Regions from separate parts of the Streptococcus taoyuanensis genome, predicted to be linked through region 2. Evidence: predicted binding sites of a transcription regulator. Region 2 holds the regulator's gene; each other region holds the start of a gene.
What was found. The regulator Rex, encoded in region 2, represses fermentation and respiration genes when NADH is low (regulators of the CRP and FNR family bind a similar motif). The targets are predictions, from matches to a motif close to TTGTGAANTANTTCACAA.

Region 1 (10,902 bases), on a different contig from region 2:
GATGACATCTACTCCTGCTTGGCAGAGACGATGAATCAGTTCAAAATCTGGACCATCAACCTTTGGACTGTAGTCCGTATAGCCCGAAAGGGTCGTTCCGACAAAGTCCACTCCCGCTTCGACAGCTGTCAATCCTTCTTCCAGAGTAGAGATATCAGCCATCAAGAGTTGGTCAGGATATTTCTCTTTGACTTGATGGATAAAGTCACTAATCGAAAGGCCATCATGACGCGGCCGTTTGGTACAATCAAGCGCAATGACTGCGATATCCAAAGCTGCCAGCTCATCGACTTCTTTCATAGTCGCCGTGATAAAGGGTTCTTCAGGTGGGTAATCACGTTTGATAATCCCAATGATCGGTAACTTGGTCACTTCCTTGATTTCCTTGATATCCCGGACACTATTGGCTCGGATTCCGACAGCTCCACCCTGCTCAGCCGCTTTTACTAAGAGAGGAATGACTCCTCCTGCTTCTGTATAGAGCGGTTCATGAGGGAGAGCTTGACAAGAAACAATGATGCCGTCTTTGATTTGTTCAATCAGTTCATCTTTTGTAATCTTTGACATAACTCCTACTCCTTTGATAATAAGGCAACTCGAGTACTTGTAAATTGATTATAATCTATTTTTAAAGCGCTTACAATATTAATCGTGCAATTGGATTATAGTTTCACATTTTAGGGCAAAATAAAAAGATCTCTGAAACTAGTTTCAGAGATCTAGGACATGGTGATTCCTTAGGCCATCTTTTGGGTCGCTTTTTCCTTTACGACAAATACAAAGCCAATAGAGCCAACGACGGCTCCAAGCAAGATCCAATAGACCATATCCGATGAAGCCATTGGGCCTGCCAAGAGACCTGCTAGTAAAAAGAGATTGATATACAGTCGGGTATCGCGATAAAAGGTCCAATTGAAATGGTAGCTACCTTCTGGATACTGCCGTGTCGATACAGACGGTTGAAAGACCTGAAGAAGGATCAAAATCCCAACAAAAGCAAGATAAGCCAGGCTAACTACCGAAAGCGGAGCCCGCATCGTCAAAGCTACAGCCACTAAAAGCAAGACCAAGATCCAGAAATGGAAGTCCATCCAGAATTCACGATGATAACAAAACCGTTTCATAAGATCACACCTTTCTCTTTATGTAATCGTTTTCTGTACTTCTATTATAAGACAACAAATTTATTTTGCAAGGAATCATGGGCTATTTGGGGTTGAAAATAGAGAGTGGGACAGAAATCGGTAATTCGTTAGAATTCGATTTCGTCGTCCCACCTCCGCACAGTTGAGTAGGGCTGTAAAAACTGATGAAATCAGCGTAGTAGAGCCCACTCAACCACTGCGTCTTGCTCGACAATCCAAAAATAATTGAGAGGCTAGGACTTTTGTCCCAGCCTCGTCTAAAAAAACTATGAACAAATATTAGTTGCCACTTCATTCACTGATATCATTTTCGATAATCACCTTGAGAGCATGGTTTTCACCCGCATGTTTAAAGACATCATAGGCTTTTTCAACTTCTGAGAGTTTGAAGTGGTGGGTGATGAGCTTAGTCGCATCGATCTTGCCTGATTTCAAGACATTGAGTAACATTTCAGTAGTATTGGCATTGACAAGACCGGTGTTGAGGGTAATGTTCTTGATCCACAAATCATCCAAATTGAAGCTAACCGGTTTTCCGTGGACACCGACATTAGCGATGTGTCCACCGACAGAGATGACGTTTTGGCAGACATCAAAGGTAGCAGGATAGCCCACACATTCCATGGAGATATCGACACCACGACCTTCGGTCACTTCATTGATAAAGGCCTTGATTTCAGCGATATCGCTGGAGCAGATGGTGTGAGTTGCTCCAAATTTCTTAGCCGCTTCAAGACGAGATTCAGACAAGTCCACCATGATAATCGTAGCTGGTGAGAAGAACTGCACAGTCAAGAGAGCTGCAAGACCGATCGGACCAGCTCCAACGATACAGACATTGTCCCCAGGTTTTACATGAGATGGGAGGACCCCGATTTCATAAGAGGTTGGGAGAATATCTGAGAGCATGACCAAGGCTTCGTCATCCACAGTTTCAGGCGCATGATAAAGACTACCATCCGCATGTGGAATGTGGACATACTCTGCTTGGGTTCCGTTGATCAAGTGACCCAAAATCCAACCACCATCTTCACAGTGAGAAGGCAAACTACGTTTACAGTAGTAGCAGGTATTACAAGCTGTGACACAAGAGATGATGACCTTGTCGCCTACCTTGAAGTTATTCACTGCATCGCCGACTTCTTCGACGATCCCGATTCCTTCGTGGCCTAAAATCGTGCCTTCTTTACAAGCTGGCACATCTCCTCCTAGGATGTGAAGGTCTGTCCCACAGATGGTTGTCTTCAAGACACGCACAATGGCATCCGTTGGATTTTTGATCACTGGTTTTGGTTGATCCAGCAGTTGCAGATTGCCTGCAGATACATAAGTTGCAGCTTTCATAAGCGACTCCTTTTTTGTTGGTTTGATAAAACCATTTTATTTTCGTTTCTTTGTGAATATTATAACATGCTAAGTAAGCGCTTGCAAGAATTTATGAGCACATTTTTAAAAGTTTTTTGGGCAAACAAAAACATTCCTCTTATCTCTACCAGAGGAATGTTTCAATCACCTTGTTCTAATTGTTGACGCTGCTTGTAGTACTCTTGCTGCTCGCGCTCACGCTCTTCTTCTAAACGCTCTTCATAGCGCTTGAGCTCTGCCTCAAACTCTTCTTGCAAGGCAAATAAACGCTCTAAGCCACTTTGAGCCTCCGCACTTGGGGCTTGAAAATGCAGGGCACTTAGCCAGTCCACTAAATTTTCTGTATGTTGGCGGACATCCATACGCATATCCGCATAATCCCACTCCAACTCACTGAGCTTTTGATTGAAGCGGTAATGTCGATCTTCTAGTTGTTCTAATTCACTATTTCCTGAATGGTACATCACATACCTCCTTTAATCGGACTCAATAAAATCGGCTTCTTCACTGCTTTCAGTGCTGTTTCTACCGCGTCCGCTGCTCCTCCTGTAAATCCATCTTTCAAATCACTAACGAGGATCGTTGTAGCAAAAGAGCGCATCTTTTCGGATTGACCGCCCAAGGTTACCTGCAAACTCATCCCTTCCAACATCATCAAGGCTTTCTGCGTTGCAATCAAACTTCTGATCGCAATCCGCTCTTGCTCCTTTTTAATCTCTCGATGGAGCTCCTCAATTCGTTCTCTGTCCTCTCCCAGGATCTCTAACATCTTTTTCTCCTACTTATGAAAAATCAAAGGCCGTCGCTTGTCCCTTGTCCAAGTCCACCAATTGAGCTGATGCAGCCTCCAGCTGACCTGCCAAATCTGACAAGCGAGTGGAATAGGCCTTTGCTTGGGCGAGGTTCTCCGCCTCTACCGCTTGGTCCCAACAAGCATCCATGGAGAACTCTCCTAATAGTTGCTCCACTTCTGCGTCTGTTAAAAATTGGGCCATGCTGTGGGCCATTTGTGACACCTCAGCGACCTTATGAGAAACCGTCTCCTTGGCCTCTTCCAGCTTATCCTTGACTTCTGCCTCAAAGGCAGTTGCTTGCGCTGAAGCATTCTGCGCTACTGCCAACACCAATTCCTCCCGCAATTGAATGGTCTGGGTCCCAGACGCGCTCGCTAGTTGCTGATGGAGGCTAGAAATGCTTGGCTTTTCCTGCCCATACATGGAGACCACCGAAGCAGATGATGGCTGATTTTCTGAAGTGAAAGTTTCCCGATCTCGTTGGGGCATTTCAATAATTTTCTGTGCCTGATCTTGTCTTCCTTGCACGTCACCTTCTAACTCCATTTGAGATGGCCTCCTTTCCTGGATTTGTTTTTTCGTTTCCTATAACTGAAAAGGGATCATAACCCTTCAGCTACAGGCAGATTCACACACTATAGGGTAACATAAAATAGCTCGGAATGCTATAAAAATAACACAATTTCTGAAAAAAAGTCTAATTTTTTATGAAAAAACGAGTTTTAGACCCAAATAGCAAAAATCCCCCACTCTTACGAGTGAGGGATAGCTGATAAACATCAGTTGTTCCTTGGCGTCTTATTTACGACGTCCTGGACGTTCCTTGTAACCATAGTAAGCATCTTCGATGATTTCTTGCATATGGTCTACCATTGGAAGACGTGGGTTGGCTGGTGAACATTGATCTTCGTAAGCAAGGAAGGCCAATTCACGAGAATGTTTCTTCCATTCTTTTTCATCGATGCCTTGTGCTTTGAAGTTCATTTCGATACCACAGCGTTCACCGAGTTCGTATACAGCTTTTGCGTAAGCTTCAACGGCTTCTTCTGGAGTAGAGCATGGAAGTCCTAGCATACGAGCGATATCTTGGTATTTTTCATCTGCACGGTAGTAGTTGTACTTAGGCCATGTAGCTGTCTTAGCTGGGCGTGTACCGTTGTAGCGGATAACGTATGGAAGCAAGATGGCATTGGTCCGTCCGTGGATGGTGTGGAATTGCGCACCGATCTTGTGGGCCATTGAGTGAGAAATACCGAGGAAGGCATTGGCGAAGGCCATACCTGCGATGGTTGACGCATTGTGCATCTTTTCGCGTGAATGGAAGTCCGCATTCTTGACTGAGCTTTCCAAGTTTTCAAAGACAAGTTTAATAGCTTGAAGAGCAAGACCATCTGTGAAGTCGCTAGCCATTTGTGATACGTAAGCTTCTGTCGCGTGCGTCAAGACGTCCATACCAGTGTCTGCTGCAACAGATCCTGGAACTGTCAATACCAAGGCAGGGTCTACGATGGCAACTGTTGGAGTCAATGAGTAGTCTGCGATTGGGTATTTACGGTTGTTTGCTTTATCAGAGATAACGGCAAATGGAGTTACTTCAGATCCTGTACCAGATGTTGTTGGGATCGCAATAAATTTAGTCTTCTTACCAAGCAATGGGAACTTGAAGGCACGTTTACGGATATCCATGAATTTTTGTACCAAGTCACGGAAGTCCACTTCTGGTTGTTCGTAGAAGAGCCACATAACTTTGGCCGCATCCATTGGTGATCCACCACCGAGAGCAATGATCGTATCTGGTTTGAAGGCACGCATGATCTCTGTACCACGTTCAACAGTTGTGATATCTGGATCTGGTTCTACGTCTGCAAAGATTTGGTAAACCACCTTGTTGCGACGAAGGTCAAGCTGTTCGATGATACGATCAAGGAAACCAAGCTCTACCATAGCGTGGTCTGTAACGATCATGACACGTTCAACGTCACGACATTTTTGTAGGTATTCAATTGAATCACGTTCAAAGTATGTTTTTGAAGGAAGTTTCATCCATTGCATGTTATTTCTCCGGCGTCCGACTTTTTTGATATTCAAGAGGTTGATGGCACTAACGTTGTCCCCAACAGAGTTGCGTCCGTAAGAACCACATCCAAGTGTTAATGATGGCAAGAAGGCATTGTAAACATCCCCGATACCACCGAAAGTCGAAGGAGAGTTGCAGATCACACGAATAGCTTTAACTGCTTTACCAAATTCTTTGGTCAATTCTTCATCAGCAGTATGGATGGCTGCTGAGTGACCAAGACCGTTGAATTCAACCATTTGGCGAGCTTTGTTAATTCCGTCTTCACGGCTTTCAGATTTCAAAACAGCGATGACTGGTGACAATTTTTCACGAGTCAACGGTTCTTTTTCACCAACTTCTTTACATTCTGCCGCAAGGATATTGGTTCCTTCTGGTACAGTGAAGCCAGCTTGTTCAGCGATCCATGCTGCTGGTTTCCCAACGATGTCCGCATTCAATTTCGCACCTGCACAGTTCTTGCTGTTGGCTTTTACGCCGAAGCAGAACTCTTCAAGAAGGGCTTTTTCTTTTTTGTTGACAAAGTAAGTGTGGTAAGATTTGAATTCTTCAACAAACTCATCGTAGATTTCTTTATCGATGATGACCGCTTGTTCAGACGCACAGACCATACCGTTGTCAAATGATTTAGACATGACGATATCGTGTGCTGCTTGGCGGATATTGGCTGATTTTTCAACGTAAGCAGGAACGTTTCCGGCACCTACCCCAAGAGCTGGTTTTCCACAAGAATAAGCAGCTTTTACCATGGCGTTACCACCGGTCGCAAGGATGGTCGCAACCCCTTCATGGTTCATCAGGGCACTAGTTGCTTCCATAGAAGGTTGGGTAATCCATTGCACACAGTTCTCAGGTGCTCCAGCTGCAATTGCTGCATCGCGTACGATTCGTGCCGCATGAGCAGATGATTCTTGAGCAGATGGGTGGAAGGCAAAGACGATAGGGTTCCGTGTCTTCAAGGAAATCAACGCTTTAAAGATTGCTGTTGAAGTAGGGTTGGTTGTAGGAGTGATCCCGCAGACAACTCCGACTGGCTCTGCAATCAGCGTTAAACCAGTGACGTCATCTTCTGAAATGACACCAACTGTCTTGGTGTGACGCATGTTGTTCACAACGTGTTCACAAGCGAACAAGTTCTTGGTTGCTTTGTCTTCAAAGACCCCACGACCAGTTTCTTCATAGGCATGAAGAGCGAGCTCACCGTGTGCATCAAGAGCAGCTACAGATGCTTTCGCTACAATGTAGTCCACTTGCTCCTGGTTCAATTTGCGCATTTCTTCAAGCGCCACCAGCGCTTTTTGCACCAACTCGTCTACGTGTTTTTCAGCAGCGAGTTTCTTTTCTTCAGGTGAGAGAGTTTTTTTATCAGCCATTTGATGCTTTCCTCCAATGTTTGAAACCCTTATCCTTTTCCGGAACTTTTTCCTGTTTTCAGAAACTTTCAAGAATAGTGTAAGAAATTTCGATTTGTTAATTTTTTCACAATATAATTGTACTCTATTTTGAGCTTTTTGTAAACACTTTCAAGCAACATTCACAAAGATTTTTTAAAAGTTTGTGAATGTTTTGTCAAGAATCTCTTAGCCAGTAGGATCTAGCTGCCGGTTTGTGAAAAAAATATCAAAAATAATTTTTCTTCACAAAGTGATATTTTCAATTGGTTTTTGTAAGCGTTTTCTTAATCTTACTAAAAAAAGCAACTTTTCACAAGTATAAAGTTGCTTTTTGTTTTATTTTGTTAGGATTTGTTTTGTTTCAGTTTCAGAGAAGCAGTGTTACTTCTTGACCGGACCTTTTTCGGCCTTATCAAGGGCTTCTTTGACTGTTTGAGCATAGAGTTCCCCACCATTGGTTTCCATATTGAAGTGAACAGAGTCTGTTCCCACCCAAATATTTGGATTTTCAATTGCTACTTGGTACCAGTCCGCAATGGTGATAAAGTCGTATTTCTTGGCTAGTTCCAACTCATAAAGACGCGTTTGAACCGATTCACTGGACTGATCGTTGGCATAGCGACCATCATATGGTGTCACAAGGATCAAGCGACGGCCTTTTGGAAGTTTCTCAACATACTGATCCAGCAATTCTTTGTAGTTGCTGACGGTATTGGTTCCTAGGGCAATGACCACATTTTTTAGGAGAACTTTATTGGAGATATCGGTCTCAAAGACCTTCATTCCATTTTCCAACTGACGGCTCACCACCGCATCAATCTGGATACCCGGGATGGCTTTAGTCAGGTAGTCCTGCGCTCGCAAGTTAACCGAATCACCGATCATGGTCACACCATTTGAGACGTTATAGTCTGTTGCCGTCGCATTGTCCACCTGCGTCCGTGTGACCTGCATTTTGCTATCTGCTTGATTGAGCCCACTCACTACCAAACTCTCATCAAAAGCTCCGACGGTTGGTGCAAAGGCGGAGATTCCAACCATCAAGAGAGCCAGTGGAATCATGAGGTAAAAGATCGGCTTGGTCAAAAAACTGAGATCCATCTTCATACCAAAGACCCGAGGCTCCTTGCCTGCAATGGTTGGCTCCAAAATATAGAAGGACAGAGCCGTTAGAATCAAGGAAACGATCGTCGTCACAAGGGCTGCCATCATATTTCCCAAATGTTGAGAGAAGATGATAAAGAAAGGCCAGTGGAAAAGGTAGACACCATAACTAGTATCTGCCAAGAAATTGAGGATGGCTGGTTCTTTTTTATCTGGCGTCTTTTCATGGAGAATGCGGGCCGACAGAATCATGGCACAAGCTGCGATTGTCGCTGCTAAAAAACCAAATAGATAGGTCCACAAGCTATCAAATGGCAAGAAAAGACTGAGCACAAACAAGAAGGCAAAGCTTCCACCAAAGACCGATAAGGTCTTTTTCATGCTCCAAGACTGCACCAGCTTTGTAAAGTTCGGGCTGACATTGGCAATCCCTGTCACCGTTGCTAGGCATGATCCCGCAAAGAAGGGGAAGATGTGAGTGAAGCTAGAAAAATAGATGGTGGAGAAATTAGCTGTCAGAAAGGCGCGGATGAACATGGACAAGAAGGTGAAGAGAAAGAGCCCACTGGATGCCAGGAAGAGCATGCCTCGGTACTTTCCAACCGTCTTAGCCCGCTTAGCCAAGAACCATGCCAAAAGTGCCCATAGCACATAGTAATGCACTTCTAGAGCCAAACTCCAGGTATGAAGGAAGAGATGCGGAATGAAGTTACTTTCGTAACTACCGCCCGTTGCCATCTCAAAGAAATTGGTTACAAAACCAAAGACTGCCGCAATCTGAGTCCCAATACCAGCCACGTAGTCCCGTTGGACCATAAAGGTAAAGGGCATCACGACCAAGACCATAAAGACAAGGGGTGGTACGATCCGGTAAAAGCGCCGTTTCAAGAATGCCAGGTAGTCGATTCCTTGCTTGCGCGCAAATTCATCGATCAAGAGCGCTGTAATCAAAAATCCTGAGAAGGTGAAGAAAATATCTACCCCAATAAAGCCTCCAGGAAAGGCTTTTTGGAAGAAATGGTAAAGCAATACCAATAAGAGTCCTGTAACACGGACTAGTGAAAACCATTTAATGCGCATTTTGATAAATCCCCTGCTTGAATGTTCCTTTGTATACGACGTTGGCTTCTGTGGTTAAGGTGCCTTTACCCTCCGGCTGGCCGTTAACAAACTGCCCTTCATAGGTCCAACCATCCTTGGACTTAAACTTACCATAGCCGCTAAAAGAGCCGTTGACGAGGTTACCTGTATAGGTATCCCCATTTTTAAAGGTGACGGTTCCCTTGCCATTCATCTTGCCACGGACCAAACTTCCGTCGTAACGGATCGCCCCCTTATCCAAGGTCAAGACACCCCGACCTGGAATGGCTGAAAGGAAAACCAGCAAAGCAGATAGAATAATCACGACTAATGCTGCTATTTCTAAATTTTTTCGCGTCAGATAGACCTTATAGGTCTCATAAAATTCTTTCATATTCTGTATTCTCTCACATATCAAACTCTTAAGAAGTTGCTAACTGATCTAACCAAGCCTTACAGCCGCTCAGAACTCTGGAATAGGTCTCCTCAAAATCACCGGTATACCACGGATCTGGCACACTTTCAGCAGCAAAAAGATGAATCTTGTGCTCTGTCCCCGAAGGAGCCATTTGCTTCAGATCTGCTACATTGTTTTCGTCCATCCCTAGGATCAAATCAAAGTTGTAAAAATCCTCTTCCTTGATCTGTAAGGACGTCTTGGCTGGATCATAAGGGACTTGGTGTTGTCGAAAGATTTTCTGGGTTCCCCTATGGATGGGATTGCCATGTTCCCAGCTCGAGGTGGCCCGACTTTCAATCTCATACTGATCCGTCAAATCCTTCATGACAAACTCCGCCATGGGGCTCCGACAAATATTTCCTAAGCAGACAAAGACGATTTTTTTCATGATTCCACCTAACTCCTTGTTCGGACTGCCCAACCTAGCTGAGCTCTTCGCTTTCCACTATGGAAAACCAGCATACTATTACTATTATAACAAAAATGTGACAGAAAGATGACAAAGGGGCTCCATCATTTTAAAGAAAAATCAGATTCCTTTTTCAAATCTGATCTGTTTCTCTATTTTGGAAAACGAACCTCTAATGGAGGCCATTTACTCTGCCAATTTTTCTTTTTCATCCGCTCTGTATAAACCGCTAAACGCTCGGGGCTGGCTAAAAAATGCGGAGTCGGCTGAACGATGAAGTCTTCGATATCCCTTGTCCCATAGGGAAGAAAGAGCTCTAGCTGACCATCTTTCCTTAAGCGAACCGCAAGTGCCGTACACTGCTCGGGGTATTTGGAAACCGCGTCACAAGCACTGCGATAAGGAGCTGTCCCCGGACTATGCTGGTGCATGTAGACTTGATTTTTCACTTCCCAAGCGTACTGGGGATAGGTCTTCTGTAATTCCTGCTCAATCTGCTGCGTCTCCTCATAGCTGATCGCAGGCTCATAAAAGACCAGATCCAGATCTGTCGCCGCGTCAAACCCTGATCTTCCAGAAAGCCGGTTCCAGATGAAATTGCGCACCGCGCCCGCCGCTAACCAGGCATCTGCCAAGTTGAGATCCCGAATGATAGCCAAAACAGTCATCATCTCCGGATCCGCTTGGATTTGTTCTACTATTGCTTCTTCCGTCAGCATCTTCTTCTAGTCTCCATTGTAGGGATAACCCAGGTGTTCATAAGCCTTGCGAGTCGCCACGCGCCCTGTCCGGGTCCGCATGATAAAGCCTTTTTGAATCAAGTAAGGCTCATACATATCTTCTACGGTCTCGCGCTCTTCGGCAATATTGACCGATAGAGTCCCAAGCCCGACCGGGCCACCGCCGTACATCTCAATCATGGTGCGCAGGATCTTTTGATCGACATAGTCCAGTCCTTCATGGTCCACATCCAGCATAGAGAGGGCCTTGTCTGTAATGGTGTCGTCAATCAAGCCGTCGCCCATAATCTGAGCAAAATCGCGCACCCGCTTCAGCAAACGGTTGGCAATCCGA
Region 2 (10,902 bases):
GAAAACCAATATGGGAAAAATGAACGCGGATCTGGTGGGTTCGACCTGTGTGTAACTGAATATCCACTAGGTGAATATCACCAAAAGATTGAACAACCTGGTAGCTTGTATGAGCATACTTGCCACCTTTAGCTACCTTTCGGGTGATAATTGAATCTTCATCACGCGCAATCGGAGCAATAATTTCTCCGATAGGATCAAGCTTCCCAGATCCCTTGACCAAGGCGTAATAGCGTTTCTGAATCGTTTTGGCTTGCAATTGCTTATCTAAACGGGCATGAGCATAGCCATGTTTGGCAAAGAGCATAACGCCACTAGTATCCTTATCCAGGCGAGTGACTATGTGGACCTGCTGGTTCTCATAGCCCTGCTTCACATAATAGCCTTTTACAAAATTTGCCAAGGTATTGGAATGAATCGCACTTGGAATCGAGGCGATCCCAAAGGGTTTGTTTAAGACCAAAAAATGATCATCTTCAAACAAAATATCCAAAGGCCGATTCATGGGTTTTAGGGTTTCGAACCCTTCTTCTGCTGGAATATCAATGACCAAGCGATCCCCAATATCCAACAAATAAATTGCATTCTCCGGACGGCCATTGACAAGGATCTGGCCACCACGAAACTTAATCTTTGCTAAGAGCCCCTTAGAAACCTCATGCTTTTTCAAGAAGGTCTTAACCTTAACATGCTCATCGACAATGAATTCAAATCTCATTCTCCATCATCTCCGATAAAGGCATCCTTGACCCGATTCCAGAAGCTGGTGTGACTGGAGCTTGCCACAAAATTAATCTTATGGTTGTCAATCTGGTATTCTACCTTTGCAATATTGCGGTAAGAATAGGTTGAATTGTCAACAGAGATAATGTGAAAGCCAGGTCTCGTCGGTGTAATCTCAATCTTATCCTTTTTAGGGACAATGACAGAAGAACCCAAGGTACGATAAACACGGTTGTTGAGACTAGCAATCTCAGCGATCTGTAGCGCCTCAATAGTTGGGTGAAGGACTGCTCCTCCCAAGGATTTGTTGTAAGCCGTACTTCCTGTCGGAGTCGAAACGGTAATCCCATCTCCTCTGAAGCGCTCAAAATCCACTCCATTAATCGTGAGATCGGCAACCATGGTCCGGTCGCTTCTCTTAATCGTCGCTTCGTTCAACGCTCTCATGGTACGGGTTTCCCCATTTTCGAAAGTAATCTTGACATTCAAAATGGGGTAAGAAACCTTAGCGCCTGTATCATATTTCAAATTCTCAACCAGCTTATCGATTTCACTGTCTAAGTAATCTGTATAGAATCCTAAGTGTCCGGTATGGACGCCAACAAATCGCACCCGATCCAACTGGTGTTCATATTTGTGAAAGGCTGATAGCAACATCCCATCGCCACCAATTGAAATCACAATATCCGGGTGCTTCTCCGTCAAAATAAAATTATTTTTCCGAAGCTTGTAGCGCAACTGCTGAAAAACCTCTTCACTTTGACGCTTGCGATTGCGAATAATGGATACTTTTTTACCTGTAGTCTTCATCTGTGTCATCACTATTTCCAACGCCATCATTTAACTTACGATGAAGTGGATCAAACAGGGCTTGAGCCTCCTGAATCGCATCCCGAATTGCCCCCATCTCTTCATCCAAGAGATAGGCCAGGTTTGCTGTCGTCTCTAAGCGTTTTTTGATCTCGTCTGGAAAGTCTCCTTTATATTTATAATTAAGCGAGTGTTCAATGGTTGCCCAAAAATTCATGGACAAGGTCCGAATTTGAATCTCTGCTAAGATCGTTTCATTTCCATCAATGGTATCGACCGGATACTCGACCACGACGTGGTAACTCCGGTAGCCACTTGATTTCTTGTGGCGGATGTAATCTCGCTCTTGGACCACGCGCATATCCTGCCGTTGTCTCAGAACCTCTAGGATCTCTTCGACGTCATCCACAAACTGGACCATGATGCGAAGACCAGCAATATCTTGCATATCCTGAGCCAGATTTTCTTCAGAAATATTTCTTCGGATCATCTTTTCGCGAATGCTCTCAATCGGCTTGACCCGTCCTGTAACAAACTCAATTGGAGAATGCTTTTGTTGCTTACGATATTGCTTACGAATCCCACGCAGTTTGATTTTTAATTCCCCAACTGCTTGGATATACGGATCTAAGAAGTTTTCCCAATCAATTGCCATCCTACCACCTTGTAATCTGAACCATTTTTGTATACAATAAACACATCTCTTATTATATCATGAATCGCTTTTGAAAAAAAGCAAAGGACCACAAAATGAACCATTTAGAAATTGAATACAAAACCATGCTAGACAAGGAGGAATACCAATCCCTCCTTCCACTTTTTGCTGATACAGAATTGGTTGTCCAAACCAATCACTATATCGATACACCCGACCAGCTCATCCGTAAGGAAAAAATGGCCTTGCGGGTGCGTACTTTCACAGATCAGGCTGAATTGACTCTCAAAGTCCCTGAAGATGTTGGCCATTTCGAGTACAATCAAAACCTCAGCCCAGAAGAAACCGACGCGATCCTTCAACACCAACAGTTTCCTGACGGAGAAATCAAAAAACTCTTGAAATCTAAAGAAATCCCAGTTGAGCAACTCGCGGTCTGGGGAAGCCTTACAACAGAACGATTCGAAAAAGAAACTGATGCAGGCTTAGTGGCGCTGGACCACAGTCTCTATCTAGACACTGAAGATTATGAGTTGGAAATCGAGGTCGAAACAGCTGAGCAGGAAGAAAATTTCCATCAGTTCATCAAAGAGCATGGAATCGTCTACAAAGCTGCAAAAAATAAAATCGCCAGATTGGCGGAAAGATTGTAAAATAGCTGAAATTATCGCAAATTTTTGCTAAAATAGTGCTAAGATCAAAAATCTAAATGAGGTTGGAATCACATGTCAGATAAAAAAAATATGAAGCTCTTCTCTCTCAATTCAAATCCAGAGATTGCGCAAAAAATCGCGGATCATGCTGGGGTTCCACTTGGGAAAATTTCATCCCGTCAATTTTCAGATGGTGAAATCCAAGTCAATATTGAGGAAAGTGTTCGTGGATATGATATTTATATCATTCAATCAACCAGTTTCCCGGTCAACAATCACTTGATGGAACTGTTAATTATGGTAGATGCTTGCCAACGGGCCAGCGCAAATACTGTCAATGTGGTCATGCCTTACTTCGGTTATGCCCGCCAAGACCGGACTGCTGCTCCTCGTGAACCAATTACTGCTAAACTCGTCGCAAACATGTTGGTCAAAGCTGGGGTGGATCGCGTTGTCACACTGGATCTTCATGCGGTGCAGGTTCAAGGTTTCTTCGATATTGCCGTGGATAACCTCTTTACCATTCCACTCTTTGCAGAACACTACATTAATAAAGGTCTAACAGGGCCTGATGTCGTCGTCGTCAGCCCTAAAAATTCAGGTGTCAAACGAGCTCGTAGTTTAGCTGAATATCTTGATGCACCGATTGCGATCATTGATTACGAGCAAGATGATGCAAACCGTGATTATGGCTATATTATCGGGGATGTCAAAGATAAGAAAGCAATCTTGATTGACGATATCCTCAATACCGGTAAGACATTCTCAGAAGCTGCGAAAATCGTCGAACGCGAAGGTGCTACTGAAATTTATGCTGTATCAAGCCATGGTTTATTTGTGAAAGGTGCTGTCGAGTTATTAGACCAAGCTCCGATCAAAGAAATCTTAGTAACCGATTCTGTTGCTCCAAACGGACCAACTCCTAAAAATATTAACTATCTGACAGCTAGCGAACTGATCGCTGAAGCTATTGTTCGCATTCAAGAAAGAAAACCTGTTAGTCCTCTATTTGCCTACCACAAGAAATAAGGTCTTAATGTGATATATTTTGATAATGCCGCAACAACTCCCCTTCTACCTGAAGTCATTGATAAAATGTCTGAAACTATGAAGACCACTTTTGGAAATCCATCGAGCCTTCATGCTCATGGGCGGATGGCTAGTAAACTCCTTCGAGAGTCTCGCGAGCAGATTGCTCAGTCCCTCCATACTCTTCCAAATCGGATTTTTTTCACCTCAGGTGGATCAGAAAGTAATAATACCGTTATAAAAGGCTACTGCTTGAAACACCAAGCAGATGGCAAACACATCATTACTACCGCTTTGGAACACCATGCGGTTCTAGAACCCATCGAATATCTTGTTGAACGTTTCGGATTTGAAGTTACGATCGTCCAACCAAGAGATGGACGCATTCAGGCTAGTGATATCAAGGCGGCTCTTAGACCGGATACCATTCTTGTCTCTACCATGTTTGCCAATAACGAGACAGGCGATCTTCTACCGATTAAAGAAATCGGAGAACTCTTAAAAGATCATCCAGCTGCCTTTCACGTTGATGCTGTCCAAGCAATTGGAAAGGTCCCTGTCTATCCCGAAGAGTTGGGGATTGATTTTCTCAGTGCTTCTGCCCACAAATTCCATGGACCAAAGGGCGTCGGCTTCCTTTATGCGGCCGCCCCAGATTTTGATAATCTCTTACATGGTGGGGATCAGGAAAGTAAGATGAGAGCCAGCACGGAAAATCTCATTTCAATTGTCGGGATGGCAACCGCGCTTCAGCAAGCTACACTTCATCAAGAAGAAAATTTCAACCAGGTTCAAAAACTTGGCCAGGAACTAGTCAATGGTTTAGCAGCCTACGACTACTACGTAAATGCGAATGACGATCATCTTCCATTTGTTTGGAACCTTGGCTTTCCGGGTGTCCAAAATGATGTATTATTGATGCGACTCGATCTTGCTGGAATTTCTGTCTCTACAGGTTCTGCTTGTACCGCCGGTACAGTTCAACCCAGCCATGTCCTTGAGGCGCTCTATGGAAAAGATAGCTCACGCCTAAAAGAATCCCTTCGAATTAGTTTTTCAGAACTCAATACCGTAGAGGAGGTTCAAGACTTCCTCTCAAAACTTAAAGAAATTTTATCATAGGAGAACAATATGGCTTTTGAAACAAGTGTTTCATTGAAAGACTGCAAATATACCTATAGTCTACACCCAAATGTTAAAAAATATACCTTACGTGACAATACATTTGCTGTTACAAAAGTTGGAAATTACGAGTTAAATCGTTTGCTCGAGGCCGTTCCAAATAGCGGCGAAGGCTTCCTACTTAAAATCATTTTCAATAAAGATTTGACAGGTTTTAAGATCAATATTACAGACAAGTCTGGGCTTCGCCTGGTGAATATCTTTAAAAATCCAGAAAATGACATTATCCAACAAAAATTCTATTTCTTAATGGATAGTCTTGTCGAAAGAGAAATTTTCAACAAAACAGAGGCCTAATATGGTAACCCTAACTTATATCGACGCTTACCAAGTAGAACGAACGACTACTTATCCCGACCTTGCAGCCTGCATCCTCGATTTTTCAGGCTGTGTAACCCTGCCTGACTTTTACTCAATCGTATCCATTGAATACAAGGGAGAAAAACTCCCCTATACAGGGCGAGTCGATGGACTCTATGCTTTTTTGAAAAAGGTAGAGCAAGCTGAAAACTAAGCTGATGTTGATGGAACTCTCCATCGCCATCAGCTTTTTCTTTAGACAAAAATATTTTTGAAAAACCGTTCAAGATAGTTGATTTTTTCACAATCTTCCTATACAATAAGAGGGAAAGGTTGTGATATTGTGAAACATGATAAAAATACTCCAATTCCACGCGCAACAGCAAAACGCTTATCGCTCTACTACCGCATTTTTAAACGCTTTAACTCTGAAAAAATAGAGCGCGCCAATTCCAAGCAAATTGCGGATGCAATTGGGATTGACTCTGCTACTGTTCGCAGAGATTTTTCTTATTTTGGTGAATTGGGAAGACGTGGATTTGGTTATGATGTAAAAAAACTGATGAACTTCTTTGCAGATCTTTTAAATGACAATGCTATTACTAATGTCGCTATTGTTGGGATCGGAAATATGGGAAGCGCCCTTCTTAATTACCGTTTCCATGAGCGAAATAAAATGAAAATTGTCATGGCTTTTGATGTAGATGATCATGAACTGATTAATACCAAAAGTAAGGATGGGATCCCCATTTATGGGATTTCTACGATCAAAGAGAATCTCAAAAAAGAAGGCATTCAAACAGCCGTTCTAACTGTTCCAAGTGTTAAGGCTCAAGAAGTTGCTAGTCTTTTAGTAGATGCTGGTGTCAAAGGAATTCTAAGCTTTTCTCCAGTCCATCTGACAGTTCCTAAAGAGGTTGTTGTCCAATATGTCGATCTTACTAGTGAATTGCAAACACTTCTTTATTTTATGCGTAAAAACGAAGAATAAAGACTTATACTTCAACAACAAAAAGGTTGGAACAAGAAGGTTCCAACCTTTTTTATACCAAATAATCCGTTTCTTCTCGATAACTATAGTAGTTTTCTTCGGATACAATCAAATGATCCAATAGGGTCAACCCCATTACTTCACAGGCCTCTAAGACTCGCTGAGTGACTTCATCATCATTTTTACTGGGGAACACAGCACCAGATGGATGATTGTGAGCCAAGATAATGGAGGTTGCCATGTGCTTCAGTGCATAATGCAGGATTTCACGCGGCTCCGCGATACTTCGATTCACTGTTCCAATAAAGATCGTCTGTTGATGAATAATTTCATTTTGGGTATTCAAATAAAGGGCAACTAGGTGCTCCTGCTTTTTATGGCCAATTTCCTGTTGAATTTTATGGGCCAATTTCTGACTACTCATGATTTGTTCGGAACTCATTAGTTCATCTTTATGAATCCTTCGTCCAAACTCAATAACAGCCTGAAGTTCGATGGCCTTCACTCGCCCAATGCCAGAGATTTCCTGTAGCTCCTCTAGGGTTAATTGCCCTAACTCCTTTAAACTATTTACCGAGCTCAAAAGACCTTGTGCAATCTCATAAACGCTTTTTTGCTTGTTACCTGTCCGTAAGAGAATGGATAACAATTCCTGATGACTTAGCTTATCCACCCCTTCAGAAACTAAGCGCTCCCTAGGAAGCAAAGATGGTTCAATAAATGATATGTCGTACATAATTTCCTCCTCACTTATTAATTCGTAATAAATTGAGAAAATAACGACCTTTCATTATTTACTGGCGATTTCTTGCTTCAAATCATCTAACACTAAGACTTCATCTTTATTAAAGCGGATCTGATAACCTGTTTGAACTTGTTCAAGCTCCTTTAAAAACTGTTGAATTTCACAGCGGATCAAGTACTCCTGACTCTGAGGAATGGCTTCTAAGGTTTGGTAGACTTGCTCTACTTCGTAGATTCCTTTCGTAATTAATCCATTTCGTGGAAAATCATTTATTAAGAGATTATAGAAATGATGCAAGAGATGATAAATTCGCTCTTTTGTCACTATTCTACCTCCTTATCATACTCTTTCTCCTCTTATTATATACCTATTTTCCCTCAATATTATGACAAATTCCTTACATTATATTACCAATCGCTTACAATTTTACAAGAATCCTTTAGTTATTTCATGCCATACTATAAAGAAAAAAGCCCCGGCATCTCTGCCTCGGGCTTTATTTCTTAAAGTTGCATTTGATTATAAGACTTGCTGAATGAATCCAGGATGTCCTTTGGAGCCTTGTCATAGTCAACAGAGGTTTCCAAGTTTCCTTTTACAATCGTACGGTAAGTCGCTGCAGCATCCTCACAGGTCACCAAGGTGATTTCATTAACACCTTCACGATCTTGAATGACATCTACACGGTCTGGAGTCACTGTCTCAACAGACGAGATGACATAAGTATAGATTTTTTCTTTGTCCGTGATGTAGATCTTCATACCAGCCTTGGCTTTCTCTAATGGTGAGAACAGCATGGCATTTGCTCCAGTAAGGCCAAATACGTGGTGACTAGCAAGAGAATAATTGCCTTGTCCCATGACTTGGTTTTCCTTCATAGTCCCTGCTCCATAGTAAAGGGCTACGTTTTCGAGTCCTTTAAAAATTGGAAGGTTCATGTTCAATTCAGGAATCGAAATCCCCCCAATTACAGGAAGTTTTTGAGCCTGCCATTGGGCATTGATCACGGCTTCCGTCGAGAGTGACTGGACATGTTTGAAATCAAAGCTCGTCTTCACTTCTTTGTTTTTATCAATAGTCTTTTTATCGACCTTGCTAACCTGATATTGGTTGGTATGCCAAACCATAATCATGTTTCGGATCGGAGCATTGAAAATCAAGAGAAGCGAGAGAATAATCAAAAGTGTTGCAACGATGTTGATAAGAGTATTGCGTAAACTCTTTTTCTTTTTTCTTTTGCGTGACATGCTGTCCCCTTATCTATTCGTTTTCTTCCACTACTTCTTCATCTTTTTCATCGGGCTGGACTGTTGTAAAGGTCACAATTTTCGCATCCTGATCCAGTCTCATGACTTTGACACCCTGAGTTGAACGACCCGTTTGAGAGATATTCCCAACACCTGTCCGGATCATAACTCCGGTATCGGTAATGATCATCAGATCTTCATCCCCTTTAACGGTTAAAAGACCAGCTAAAGGACCATTTTTCTCTGTAATATTGGCTGTTTTGATACCTTTACCACCACGGCCTTTGGTTGGGTATTCGCTAGCCATTGTACGCTTACCATACCCTTTTTCAGTGATGATCAATACTTCATCTTGATCCGTAACGACACTAGCCCCAACAACCTTGTCTCCTTCGCGGAGATTCACACCACGTACACCTGTGGCAGAACGTCCCATATTGCGGACTACAGCCTCATTAAAGCGGACAGAATAACCATACTTGGTACCGATAATGACGTCAGCATTGCCATCTGTAAGGAAGACATTGATCAATTCATCCTCAACACGCAGATTCAGAGCTTTGAGACCGTTCTGACGAATATTTGAAAATTCAGCTACATTGGTCCGCTTGACTAAACCTTGTCGCGTCGTAAAGAAGAGATAAGCTTCGTCACTGCGGTCTTGCTCCACATTGATAATGGTTTGAATCGATTCACCTTCGTCCAATTTTAAGAGATTGACGATTGGTAATCCTTTGGCTGTCCGGCCATATTCTGGAATTTCATATCCTTTCAGACGATAGACACGCCCCTTATTGGTAAAGAAGAGCAAATGATCATGGGTGCTCGTAGAGACCAGTTCACGGACAAAGTCATCATCTTTGACACCAGTTCCTTGAACCCCACGTCCACCACGTTTTTGAGCCGTAAATTCCGCTTGATCCAAACGTTTGATGTAGCCTTTGTTAGAAAGGGTGATCAAGACATCTGTTTCTTCAATCAAGTCCTCATCTTCAAGAGAAAGGACTTCTCCAACCATCAACTCAGTTCGGCGAGCATCGCCAAACTTGCGTTTGACTTCTTCCAATTCTTCCTTGATGATGGTCGCCACACGTTCTGGCTTCGCCAAAATGTCAGCCAAATCAGCAATCAAGGCAACCAAATCATCATATTCACTTTGGATCTTGTCTCGTTCCAAACCGGTCAAACGACGAAGACGCATGTCCAAAATGGCTTGACTTTGACGTTCAGAAAGCTTGAATTTAGCCATCAATTCAGCTTGTGCTTCAGCGTCTGTCCGGCTATTGCGGATAATTCGGATCACTTCATCGATGTGATCCAAGGCAATGAGCAAACCTTCTAAGATATGGGCACGTGCTTCCGCTTTTTCTTTATCAAAGATGGTCCGTCGAGTCACCACTTCTTTCTGGTGCTCAATATAAGCCCCTAAAATTTGTCGAAGAGAAAGAATCTTTGGAACACCATTTTGGATCGCCAACATATTGAAACCAAAATTGGTTTGCATTTGTGTCATCTTAAAGAGGTTGTTCAAAATAACGTTAGCCGAAGCATCTCGGCGGACCTCAATCACAAAACGAACCCCTTCACGGTTTGATTCATCACGTACAGCTGTAATCCCTTCGATCCGTTTTTCTTGCACCAAGCGAACGATGTGCTCGTGAACCTTGGTTTTATTGACCATATAAGGGAACTCAGTAACAACAATCCGTTCACGGCCACTCTTGGTCACTTCAATTTCTGTACGAGAACGAAGAACAATTGAACCTTTCCCTGTTTCATAGGCCTTATGAATACCTGATTTCCCCATGACCAAGGCTCCGGTTGGAAAATCTGGACCAGGCAGCACTTCCATGAGTTCACGAGTGGTCACTTCAGGATTGTCCATCATCAATTTGACGGCATCTATTGTTTCACCGAGATTATGAGGTGGAATATTGGTAGCCATACCTACAGCAATCCCTGTAGCTCCATTCACAAGAAGGTTAGGGAAGCGTGCTGGTAGCACCATGGGCTCCCGCTCACTGGCATCATAGTTATCTGCAAAATCAACTGTATTCTTATTGATATCCCGCAACATCTCAAGTGCGATCTTGCTCATACGGGCTTCGGTATACCGTTGTGCAGCGGCCCCATCTCCGTCCATAGAACCAAAGTTCCCATGGCCGTCCACTAGCATATAGCGATAGCTCCACCATTGCGCCATCCGAACCATGGCTTCATAAATAGAGGAATCCCCGTGTGGGTGGTATTTACCCATAACATCCCCTGTGATACGGGCTGACTTCTTATGTGGTTTATCTGGCGTAACACCCAATTCATTCATACCATACAAAATACGACGGTGAACAGGTTTCAAACCATCACGAACATCAGGTAGGGCACGAGCTACGATAACACTCATCGCATAATCGATAAAACTCGTCTTCATTTCTGATGTTAAATTCACATCAATTAGATTATTATCCTGCATTCAAAAAATGCCTCTCTTTACTTAATTCACCATACTATTATAACACATTTTAGCCTATTTTTCTTCTTAGGAACACAAACGTAAAAACGTTTACATC
Region 3 (10,902 bases), on a different contig from region 2:
ACTGTATTGAACCGCCAAAAATCCTATAAAAATCAACATAAAGAGGACGAAATGATCATTGAGAACATAGCGGCTATATTTTACACATTGAGTTCGAAACGTTTGTTGCCGTTTTTTCATCAACTCTTTCATGCTGTTTCCTCTTCTGTCAAGGTCATGTAGATATCATTTAGACTTGCTTTCTCATCCCCAAAAGTTGAACGCAGCTCGTCCAAGGTCCCTTTTGCTCGGATCTGACCCTTATGGAGGATCACAAAACCATCACACATCTTTTCAGCCGAATCCAGAACGTGAGTACTCATCAAAATCGATTTTCCTTTTGCTTTCTCATCTGCCAATAACTGAATCAAATCTGCAATCGCAACAGGATCCAATCCCAAAAAGGGTTCATCGACAATATAAAGACTTGGATCCACTGCATAGGCGCAAATAATCATGACCTTTTGCTTCATCCCTTTTGAAAACTGGGTCGGGAACCAATCTAATTTTTCAGCCAAACGGAAGCGTTCCAACAAAGGCTGGACGCGTACCATGACCTGATCCATGTCTAAATCATAGGCCATAGCTACGGTCTCGATATGCTCTCTCAGGGTTAATTCTTCATATAGGCTAGGGGTTTCTGGAATATAGCCGATTTTTTTACGATAGTCAGTTGGAGCTTCTGGAAGACTCAAGCCGTCAATCCGTACTTCTCCAGCATAAGGATGCAGGAGACCAATAATTTCATTAATCGTGGTTGACTTCCCAGCTCCATTAAGTCCAATCAAACCAATCAGTTGGCCATCCGGAACTGAAAAACTCACCTCTTTCAGGACAGGGATGTTGACATAGCCCCCTGTCAACTTGTTGATTTCTAACATATTTTCTCCGATTTCTGGTATAATGTTCTTATATTATAACAAAATTTAGTCTAAATGAGGTGTATTTATGGTTGACGATTGTATTTTTTGTAAGATTATAGCTGGCGACATTCCTTCCTCCAAAGTCTATGAGGACGAGGAAGTCCTCGCATTTTTGGACATCTCTCAGGTTACACCAGGTCATACGTTAGTGGTTCCAAAAAAACACGCTCGCAACCTCTTAGAGATGGACGAAACCGCCACAGCTCAACTATTTGCACGTGTTTCTAAAGTTGCTAAAAAAGTAGAAGCTGCTACCCAAGCTAAGGGAATGAATATCATCAGCAACATGGAAGAAGTTTCTGGACAAACCGTTTTTCACACACATGTCCACATTATCCCTCGCTATTCTGATCAAGATGAGCTTGCCATTTCATTTACTGAACACGAGCCTAATTTTGAACAACTAGCAGTTCTCGCAGAAACCATCAAAAACAGTTAAAAAGGAGGCCATATGAAACTCAAAAATCTCTTTTGGTTTGCAACAGGAGCTAGCATTAGCTACCACCTAGTAAAAAACCGCAAAGAAATCAAAACAGAGGTGACTGAATCCAGCCAATTGATCAAGGGAATTCAAGATAACCTAGCAAAAATCCAACGCAATCTGGATATTATCCAATACCAAAAGACCAATCTTCAAGAATTGGTAACGGATTTCCAATACAAGACCAAACTATTTAGTCAACAAGCAACAGCCTCTCTAAAAGAAATTCAAGACATCTGGCAACCAAGTAAAAACGATTGAGAAAACTCAATCGTTTTTTTCTTATTCTGAAGGTACCGTAGGTGTCACACTGCTCGACTCTGTAGCTGCAGGTGCAACTGGTGTCACTGGTGCAACAGAACTTTGAGGCGTCACCACTCCCGTATCCTGGGTCGATGGTACAACTGGTAGTTGGTTAAACTCTTGGTAAACAGGTGCTTCCTCAGATGATGCCGCTGGCGTATCATTTTGAGAAGAAGTATTCTTCAACTCTTCATCTCCATCTAATAGGTAAGCATTGGTTTTCAATGTTTTAATTTCTTTCATCCCCAAAGCTTTGCGGATGATATTTTGAATTTTCAAGAGATGTTTTGAAGTGACAATCTGATAACTTCCGCCATCTGCTAAGGTGGCATCTTCTCCTTTCAGCTGGTACTGATGAATCGTTGAAAGAGCATCTTTATATCCTAGCAATTGAAGAAGACTATTACTGTCAAGCGCTATGTTGGTTTGCATATTGTCACTAACAGACTCAATGATTCCTTTGTAGTGACTCAAACTATTGAGGCTTAAAACTTTCTCAACAATCTTTTTGATCACTTCACGTTGGCGTTTTTGACGTCCGTAGTCTCCTTCTGGGTCTTGGTAGCGCATGCGTGAATAAACGAGAGCTTGGTCCCCATTAATCTCCTGACGTCCTGGTGCAATCTTAGCCGTATATTCTGGCTCATTTTCCTCGATCGAGATATCGAAGTCAAATGGATTGTTAACCGTGATACCACCAACCTTATCCACTAATTGAACCAATCCCTTCATATTGATCATGACATAGCGGTCAATATGGATATTCAAAAGATCTTGAATGGTCTTAATGGCTAACTTGGCACCGCCTTGAGCATAAGCCGAATTCAATTTTGCTTGGACCGTTTCGCCATCTGAAGTAATATTGGTTAGGATATCTCTTTCCAAACTCGTCATGGTTGTTTCTTTTGTTTGAGGATTAACAGTCACCAAAATCATGGTATCACTATTTCCGGCCCAAGGATCTTCCCGAGAACCGCTACCTGTATCAACCCCCATCAAAAGGATAGTCATCGGCTTGTTTTCTGCAATGACATTGGTCTCATTTCCAAAGCCCTTATAAGTCTTACTGAGAGTCCCAGTCGTTTGATTGAGGATAGTGAGGCCATAGGCCCCGATCCCAATCACTGTTACCGTCAATAAGCTCAAAAACATCAAAATAATTTTTTTTACCATGTAGACTCTCTCTCTAATCTATCAGTTTCCCCATAAGGTAAACATCTAAGAATTCTCCTTCAGCTGAACAAGCTCCACGAGCTTGGCAACCTTCGATCTCAAAACCTAACTTTTTATACAGGTGAACTGCTCGTTCATTGCACACTTGGACATTCAAGACTAGTTTCCTAAGAACACCGGTCGAGTGCGCCCACTCGATCCCTTCTTCCAACAAGATCTGTCCAAGCCCTTGATTCCAATAAGCTTTTTGAACCACAATAAAGACATCACCAATATGCCGAATGGACCGTTGAGAAGCTGCAGTGATATTTAACAAAGCTGCCAGTTCCTGATCTAGAAATAGCAAGAGGCAAATCCGATTTTCCGCCATCTCTTGCACCATTAGAAATTGCTCCATGTCTGCTGGAGACATGCCAATCCCAGCTTCATCTAGCGTCATGTAATCTGACTCTTTCCCAACTTGATTTAAGAAATCAACGACAAGAGCCGCGTCTGCACTGTCAGCTTGCCGAATTTCTAATGTTACTTCCTTTTCCTTAGTCATCCGTTTTTTCCACCTGCTCAAAGGATGCTAGTAAAGCTTCTGCACGCGCTCCATGAGCTTCAAAAGCCAACTCTCGCCCATCTTCTAATTTTCGGATAAAAATTTTTAGATAAGCATCCGAGAGACTGGGCTCAATCAGCTCTCCCCATTCAATAATGGTCGCCCCATCTCCAAATAGAAAATCATCTAAATCAATAGAATCTGGATCATTCCCAATCCGGTAAACATCCAAATGGTATAAAGGCAAGCGACCTTCGTATTCACGAACAATGGTATAGGTCGGGCTTTTAATCATCTGATCAATCCCTAACCCCTTTGCAATTCCTTTGGTAAAGGTCGTTTTTCCTGCTCCTAGATCACCTGATAAGATAATCACGTCTTGCTTTTCTAAGAGTTTTCCTAGCTGTTTTCCTAGAGCGATCAGCTCCGTTTCATTGTGACTAATCATTTTTCTATTATACCAAACTTTTTAAAAATCTGCTCTTTCTTTTAGAAATTGTTTGATTCAAGTTTGTTTTTGAGAAGAAGAAATCAAAGAAAACAGGAAACTCTCCGATTTATTCCCTCGATCCATCTAAAAAGGAATGGGAGACAACTCCCATTCCTTTTTGGCACTTTTCTGATACTTAATTCAAGGCCATGCTAACGTAGTTTAAAATAAAGAGAACATCTAGGATCCAAATCATGCTGTGCACTTCTTTGGCTTCTCCTTTAACCACTTTCACTAAGCTATAGGTGATAAATCCAGCAGCGATCCCTTGTGTAATCGAGTAGCTGAAGCCCATAAAGATAGAGGTGAAGAAGGCAGGAACTGCTTCTGACATATCTTCCCAATGGATATTTTTCAAGCCACTCAACATCATGATCCCAACAACAATCAAAATTGGAGCTGTAGCAGCGGTCGGTACAATCGCCAACAAAGGACTAAAGAGACTTGAAATAGCAAAACAGATTGCCACAACCAAGGCTGTCAAACCAGTGCGTCCACCAGCTCCAATACCGGCTGCAGATTCAACATAAGTCGTTACGTTTGAAGTTCCTGCAATAGCTCCGACTGAAGTCGCTACAAGGTCTGAATAGAGAGCCTTATCTAATTTCGCTGATTGATGGTTTTCCCCATTTGTCGCAACAATCCCAACTTTTTCACCCGTACCTATTAAAGTTCCAATTGTATCAAAAATATCCGTCAAGGAGAAGGCTAAAATTGCCATTAAGGTCTCAGGCAAACGAGACGTATTGGAAATCAAAGAACCCAATCCTTTTGATCCCAAAGCTTGACCAAAGATCGTGCCTAAATCATTAAAGGCAGCTCCTAGATGATTACTTGCAAAGTCAATTTTAGTGATATCAACCACATGGATGAGAATCCCAAGCACAGTCGTTGCTAAGATAGAAAGGATAATCCCTCCCTTAATCCCTTTGACAACAAAGAAAATAGTAATTGCAAGACCAACAAGAGCCAAGAGGACCGCCGGATTGTTAAAATCAACCAATCCAGGAACAGCAGATGCATTGGCTGAGATCGTTGCATTCGCCTTATCTGCTCCTTCCCCGACCACTGTATAAGTATGAGGGTCAATCGTGAATTTTAAAAATCCTGCATTCTTAATCCCAACATAGGCCAAGAAAATCCCGATCCCCGCTGAAATAGCAGAGCGAAGAGCAGTCGGAATCGATTCGATGATCATCTTCCGAACTTTTGTCAATGTGATAATCAATGAAATCACACCACAAATGAAGACCATTCCCAAAGCTTCCTGCCATGAGTATCCCATACCAAATACAACTGTAAAGGTAAAGAAGGCATTCAAGCCCATCCCAGGTGCTTGTGCATAAGGTAAATTGGCATAAAAAGCCATCATCAAGGTCCCGACAACGGATCCAATAATCGTTGCAAGGAAGACTCCTTGAGCTGGCATACCTGTTTGTGACAACATTTGAGGGTTTACGAAGAGGATATAACTCATCGCAAAAAAGGTTGTCAAACCAGCAAGAACCTCTGTTCGAACAGTGGTTCCATGTTCTGAAAGTTTAAAAAACTTATCCATTTCAGAATAAACTCCTTTTTCATCATTCTCGCTCCCAATCAATTTGCGAACGTTATTTCTATTTTACCAAAAGATCTTTCGCCTTTCAAGAAATCCTACTTCTCTTCTCGATTTTTGAGCGCTTTTCCGATTTTTCTGATATAATGGTCTCATTCTTCTCGAAAGGAACTGAAATATGCATAAAAAGATGATCGCTCTAGATCTAGACGGCACTCTCTTAAATTCCGAAAGCAAATTGAGCGACTTTACCATTGATACGATAAAAAAAATTAGTGCTCTCGGCCATAAAGTCATTATTACAACAGGCCGCCCCTACCGTATGGCGCACACCTATTACAAACAGCTAGAGCTAGATACTCCGATGATCAATTTTAACGGCTCCCTAACGCATCTCCCTGAGAAAAAATGGGCGGATGAACAATGTTTGACTTTAGATAAAAAATACCTGTTAGATATGGTCGCTAACCGAGACACCATCCAAGCGGACTTTATCGCTGGCGAATACCGCAATAAATTCTTTATTACCGATCCAAATGAGCACGTTGCAGATCCTAAACTATTCGGTATTGAATCTTTCCAACCAGAAAATCAATTCAATCCCAAACGGGTAACGAGCGACCCAAACTGTATCCTCTTTCAAACGAAAGCGGAAGACAAATATGCTCTGGCAGATGAAATGAATCGGCATTATGACTACAATCTGTCTATCAATACTTGGGGTGGTCCCTTAAATATTCTGGAATGCAATCCAAAAAATGTGACCAAAGCTTCTGCTCTGACCTACCTTCTGGATAAACTCAATATGGATCAGAAGGATTTGATTGCCTTTGGAGACGAGCACAACGATACCGACATGCTAGCTCTTGCTGGTCATGGATACGCTATGAAAAATGCCAGCTCCGTCCTTCTCCCATATGCAGACTCCATCACAGATTTCACCAATAACGAAGACGGTGTAGCGCGCCAACTCATTCAATTATTCTTATAATAGGAACAGACATGAGCTATCCCTCATGTCTTTTTCTATCCTAAATACTTAATCGGTTAATCAATACCCTCCTATTTTTACATTTTTTTCATTGCCTTGCCATCTAGTTTGTGATATTATTAACATAGTTATTAAAGAAGCGCTTTCAAAAAATGCTAAATCGCTTCTCGTTCACTTAAGGAGGAACAAAATGAAAGCTGTTGTTGTTAATCCAGAAGGTACTGGTGTTGAAATCGTTGCAAACAAAGACATGCGTCCACTGGAAACAGGGGAAGCACTTGTTCAAATCGAATACTGTGGTGTCTGCCACACTGACTTGCACGTTGCTCACGGAGACTTCGGTAAAGTTCCAGGCCGTGTTCTTGGACACGAAGGAATCGGTATTGTTAAAGAAGTTGCTCCAGATGTTAAGAGCCTAAAAGTTGGGGATCGTGTCAGTGTTGCATGGTTCTTCGAAGGATGTGGAACTTGTGAATACTGTACAACTGGTCGTGAAACCCTTTGCCGTACTGTAAAAAATGCTGGTTACTCTGTTGATGGAGGAATGGCTGAACAATGTATCGTTACTGCAGATTACGCAGTGAAGGTACCTGAAGGATTAGATCCAGCCCAAGCTTCTTCTATTACCTGTGCAGGTGTTACAACTTACAAAGCTATCAAAGAAGCCAAAGCTGAACCTGGACAATGGATTGTTATCTACGGAGCTGGTGGACTAGGAAACTTGGCTGTTCAATATGCCAAGAAAGTCTTCAACGCACATGTCATCGCTGTCGATATCAACAATGATAAACTAGAATTGGCAAAAGAAGTTGGTGCAGACTTTGTCATCAACGGTCGCGAAGTTGAAGATGTCCCAGGATTGATCAAAGAAAAAACAAATGGTGGAGCTCACTCTGCTGTCGTAACAGCTGTTTCTAAAGTGGCTTTCAACCAAGCAGTAGATTCTGTTCGTGCAGGTGGTCGCGTGATCGCAGTTGGTCTTCCTTCTGAAATGATGGACCTCAGCATTGTGAAAACTGTATTAGATGGTATCCAAGTCATTGGTTCTCTTGTAGGAACTCGTAAAGACTTGGAAGAAGCCTTCCAATTTGGTGCAGAAGGCTTGGTAGTCCCTGTCGTTCAAAAACGTCCAGTAGAAGATGCTGTCAAAGTCTTTGACGAAATGGAAGCCGGAACCATTCAAGGACGTATGGTGCTTGACTTTACAAACTAAACTACTAAACCTACAGGACTAGCCCAGTTGGGCTGGTCTTTTTTTGAGTACTCTCAATCACTCTAATTTACAATTTGTTATATATTTATTTTTGTTTTTGGGAATATTGCTTGATTGTCGGAATTTTTTCATTAAGAAAAAAATCCTATAAAACATATCTATCATTGATTTTTTTAAGCATCAACAAGTAATAAAAAAGATCTATCCAAAAACATTCTTTTTCTATCCAACTATAATTTAATATAATAAATTGATATTTTTACATCGAGATTTTGATAGAAAAATTGACTTAAGTGTGGAAACGATTTATAATAAAGTAGCTTAAAGTTTTCTTAAACTGAAAGTCAAACAAATTTTATAAGGAGGAATGTCAATAATGAGTATTGGTATCATTATTGCTAGCCACGGTGAATTTGCAGCTGGAATCCACCAATCCGGCTCGATGATCTTTGGGGATCAAGAGAAAGTTCAAGTGGTTACGTTCATGCCAAGCGAAGGCCCGGATGATCTCTATGCTAAATTTAATGCAGCTGTTGCCGCATTTGATGCAGAAGATGAAGTTTTGGTTTTGGCTGACCTTTGGAGTGGTTCTCCATTTAACCAAGCAAGTCGCGTCATGGGAGAAAATCCAGATCGTAAATTTGCGATCATCACAGGATTGAACCTTCCGATGTTGATTCAAGCTTATACAGAGCGTTTGATGGATGCAAATGCCGGCGTTGATAAAGTCGCTGCAAACATCATCAAGGAAGCTAAAGACGGTGTCAAAGCCCTTCCAGAAGAATTGAATCCTGTCGAAGAAGCTAGTTCAGCCGCTGCTGCTCCTGTAGCCCAAGCTGCGATTCCAGAAGGAACGGTTATCGGAGATGGAAAACTCAAGATTAACCTTGCCCGCTTAGATACACGTCTTCTTCATGGACAAGTCGCAACTGCTTGGACACCTGATTCAAAAGCCGATCGGATCATTGTTGCTTCAGATTCTGTTGCCAAAGATGAACTCCGTAAGGAATTGATCAAACAAGCGGCACCAAATGGTGTGAAAGCAAACGTTGTCCCAATTCAAAAATTGATCGACGTTGCAAAAGATCCACGTTTTGGAAATACCCATGCTTTGATCTTATTTGAAACACCCCAAGATGCTCTTCGCGCCATCGAAGGTGGTGTTCCGATTAAAACCTTGAACGTTGGTTCAATGGCCCACTCAACTGGTAAAACCATGGTGAACAATGTGTTGTCAATGGATAAAGATGACGTGGCTACATTTGAAAAAATGCGTGATCTTGGAGTAGAATTTGACGTCCGTAAAGTGCCAAATGACTCTAAGAAAGATTTGTTTGACTTAATTAACAAAGCTAACGTTCAATAATCGATTACTTACGAAAGGATTTTAAACATGTCTATTATTTCTATGGTATTAGTGGTCGTTGTTGCCTTCTTAGCAGGTCTTGAAGGTATCCTTGACCAATTCCAATTCCACCAACCCCTTGTTGCTTGTACCTTAATCGGTTTGGTAACAGGTAATTTGACTGCTGGCATTATGCTTGGTGGTTCACTTCAATTTATTGCACTTGGCTGGGCAAACATTGGTGCCGCAGTTGCACCCGATGCTGCCCTTGCATCTGTCGCTGCTGCCATCATCATGGTACTTGGGGGAGACTTCAGTACAAAAGGAATCGCTGTCGCTCAAGGTGTCGCTATTCCACTTGCAGTTGCTGGTCTTTTCTTGACCATGATCGTCCGTACCCTTTCCGTTGGTTTGGTTCACACTGCCGACGCTGCTGCTAGAAAAGGGGATATCAAAGGTGTAGAACGCGCTCACTTTGTGGCCCTTCTTCTTCAAGGTCTTCGTATCGCCATTCCTGCAGCCCTCTTGTTGATGATTCCTGCTGAAACTGTCAAAACTGCTCTTGAACAAATGCCAAAATGGCTCTCTGATGGAATGCAAATCGGTGGTGGTATGGTTGTAGCCGTTGGTTATGCCATGGTTATCAACATGATGGCGAGCCGTGAAGTATGGCCATTCTTTGCCATCGGTTTTGCTCTTGCAGCTGTTAGCCAATTGACCTTGATCGCCCTTGGAGCAATTGGTGTTGCCCTTGCCTTGATCTACCTTACTCTTTCTAAGAAAGGTGGCAATGGAGGTGGCGGAGCCGCTACTTCTAACGATCCAATTGGCGACATTCTCGAAGACTATTAAGAAAGGTGTGACACTATCATGACTGAAAAATTACAATTATCTAAATCAGATCGTCAAAAAGTTTGGTGGCGTTCAACCTTCTTGCAAGGTTCTTGGAACTATGAACGGATGCAAAACTTGGGTTGGGCATACTCATTGATCCCAGCTATCAAAAAACTCTACACAAAGAAAGAAGACCAAGCGGCTGCTCTTGAGCGTCACATGGAATTCTTTAACACTCACCCATACGTTGCCGCTCCTATCATCGGGGTAACGCTTGCTCTTGAAGAAGAAAGAGCAAACGGTGCCGCTATTGACGATGCTGCCATCCAAGGGGTTAAAATTGGTATGATGGGTCCTTTGGCGGGTATCGGAGATCCAGTCTTCTGGTTCACTGTCCGTCCAATTCTTGGGGCTCTTGGTGCATCACTTGCTGCGTCTGGTAATATCCTTGGTCCACTCATCTTCTTTATCGCATGGAATGCGATTCGTATGGCCTTCTTGTGGTACACGCAAGAACTTGGCTACAAAGCAGGTTCTGAAATTACCAAAGATATGTCTGGTGGGATCTTGCAAGATATCACTAAAGGGGCTTCTATCCTTGGGATGTTCATCCTCGCTGTCTTGGTAGAACGTTGGGTATCTATTAAATTCATCTTTAATGTTTCTTCTGTCAAATTAGACGACAAAGCTTATATCCACTGGGATAAACTTCCTGAAGGATACAAGGGTATCCAAGAAGCCTTCGCTCAAGTTGGCTCAGGTCTCTCTCAAACACCTGAAAAAGTTACGACTTTCCAACAAAACTTGGATTCTTTGATTCCTGGTTTGATGGGATTACTTCTTACTTTTGCTTGTATGTGGTTGTTGAAGAAAAAAGTATCTCCAATCACTATCATCATCGCTCTCTTTGTAATCGGTGTATTAGCACACGTTGCTGGCTTGATGTAAGCAAAGATCAACTAAAAAGAAGGTTTCGGCCTTCTTTTTATTATGATATAATGGAGTGAATAGCAATACAGGAGGATCTCATGGCTCAATCATTGAATAAAACCGTTGAATTCCATACTACAG

Region 1: the regulator Rex is predicted to act here: its motif matches at 6,849-6,866, upstream of adhE (bifunctional acetaldehyde-CoA/alcohol dehydrogenase).
Region 3: the regulator Rex is predicted to act here: its motif matches at 6,548-6,565, upstream of adhP (alcohol dehydrogenase AdhP).

The regions. Positions count from the first base shown of each region.
Region 1 is NZ_JARQVW010000012.1:20,489-31,390, forward strand. Features, by position in the region: gene P5Y91_RS07795 (N-acetylmannosamine-6-phosphate 2-epimerase) at 1-567, opposite strand, end outside; gene P5Y91_RS07800 (ABC transporter permease) at 738-1,124, opposite strand; gene P5Y91_RS07805 (zinc-dependent alcohol dehydrogenase family protein) at 1,437-2,489, opposite strand; gene P5Y91_RS07810 (hypothetical protein) at 2,651-2,974, opposite strand; gene P5Y91_RS07815 (hypothetical protein) at 2,974-3,279, opposite strand; gene P5Y91_RS07820 (hypothetical protein) at 3,293-3,850, opposite strand; gene adhE (bifunctional acetaldehyde-CoA/alcohol dehydrogenase) at 4,103-6,754, opposite strand; gene P5Y91_RS07830 (acyltransferase family protein) at 7,157-8,959, opposite strand; gene P5Y91_RS07835 (MORN repeat-containing protein) at 8,949-9,353, opposite strand; gene P5Y91_RS07840 (low molecular weight protein-tyrosine-phosphatase) at 9,382-9,807, opposite strand; gene P5Y91_RS07845 (nucleotidyltransferase family protein) at 9,981-10,547, opposite strand; gene ruvB (Holliday junction branch migration DNA helicase RuvB) at 10,554-10,902, opposite strand, start outside.
Region 2 is NZ_JARQVW010000015.1:41,431-52,332, reverse strand. Features, by position in the region: gene P5Y91_RS08995 (RluA family pseudouridine synthase) at 1-718, opposite strand, end outside; gene P5Y91_RS08990 (NAD kinase) at 715-1,533, opposite strand; gene yjbM (GTP diphosphokinase) at 1,517-2,188, opposite strand; gene P5Y91_RS08980 (CYTH domain-containing protein) at 2,284-2,841, shown strand; gene P5Y91_RS08975 (ribose-phosphate diphosphokinase) at 2,914-3,870, shown strand; gene P5Y91_RS08970 (cysteine desulfurase family protein) at 3,880-4,992, shown strand; gene P5Y91_RS08965 (DUF1831 domain-containing protein) at 5,002-5,349, shown strand; gene P5Y91_RS08960 (DUF4649 family protein) at 5,351-5,566, shown strand; gene P5Y91_RS08955 (redox-sensing transcriptional repressor Rex) at 5,696-6,343, shown strand; gene radC (RadC family protein) at 6,396-7,079, opposite strand; gene P5Y91_RS08945 (hypothetical protein) at 7,134-7,412, opposite strand; gene P5Y91_RS08940 (class A sortase) at 7,592-8,335, opposite strand; gene gyrA (DNA gyrase subunit A) at 8,349-10,805, opposite strand.
Region 3 is NZ_JARQVW010000008.1:14,377-25,278, reverse strand. Features, by position in the region: gene P5Y91_RS06300 (ABC transporter permease) at 1-132, opposite strand, end outside; gene P5Y91_RS06295 (ABC transporter ATP-binding protein) at 129-860, opposite strand; gene P5Y91_RS06290 (HIT family protein) at 928-1,341, shown strand; gene P5Y91_RS06285 (hypothetical protein) at 1,354-1,644, shown strand; gene lytR (glycopolymer--peptidoglycan transferase LytR) at 1,666-2,859, opposite strand; gene P5Y91_RS06275 (GNAT family N-acetyltransferase) at 2,873-3,403, opposite strand; gene tsaE (tRNA (adenosine(37)-N6)-threonylcarbamoyltransferase complex ATPase subunit type 1 TsaE) at 3,396-3,851, opposite strand; gene P5Y91_RS06265 (NCS2 family permease) at 4,030-5,451, opposite strand; gene P5Y91_RS06260 (Cof-type HAD-IIB family hydrolase) at 5,627-6,439, shown strand; gene adhP (alcohol dehydrogenase AdhP) at 6,630-7,652, shown strand; gene P5Y91_RS06250 (PTS sugar transporter subunit IIB) at 8,029-9,018, shown strand; gene P5Y91_RS06245 (PTS mannose/fructose/sorbose transporter subunit IIC) at 9,046-9,849, shown strand; gene P5Y91_RS06240 (PTS system mannose/fructose/sorbose family transporter subunit IID) at 9,868-10,779, shown strand; gene P5Y91_RS06235 (DUF956 family protein) at 10,860-10,902, shown strand, end outside.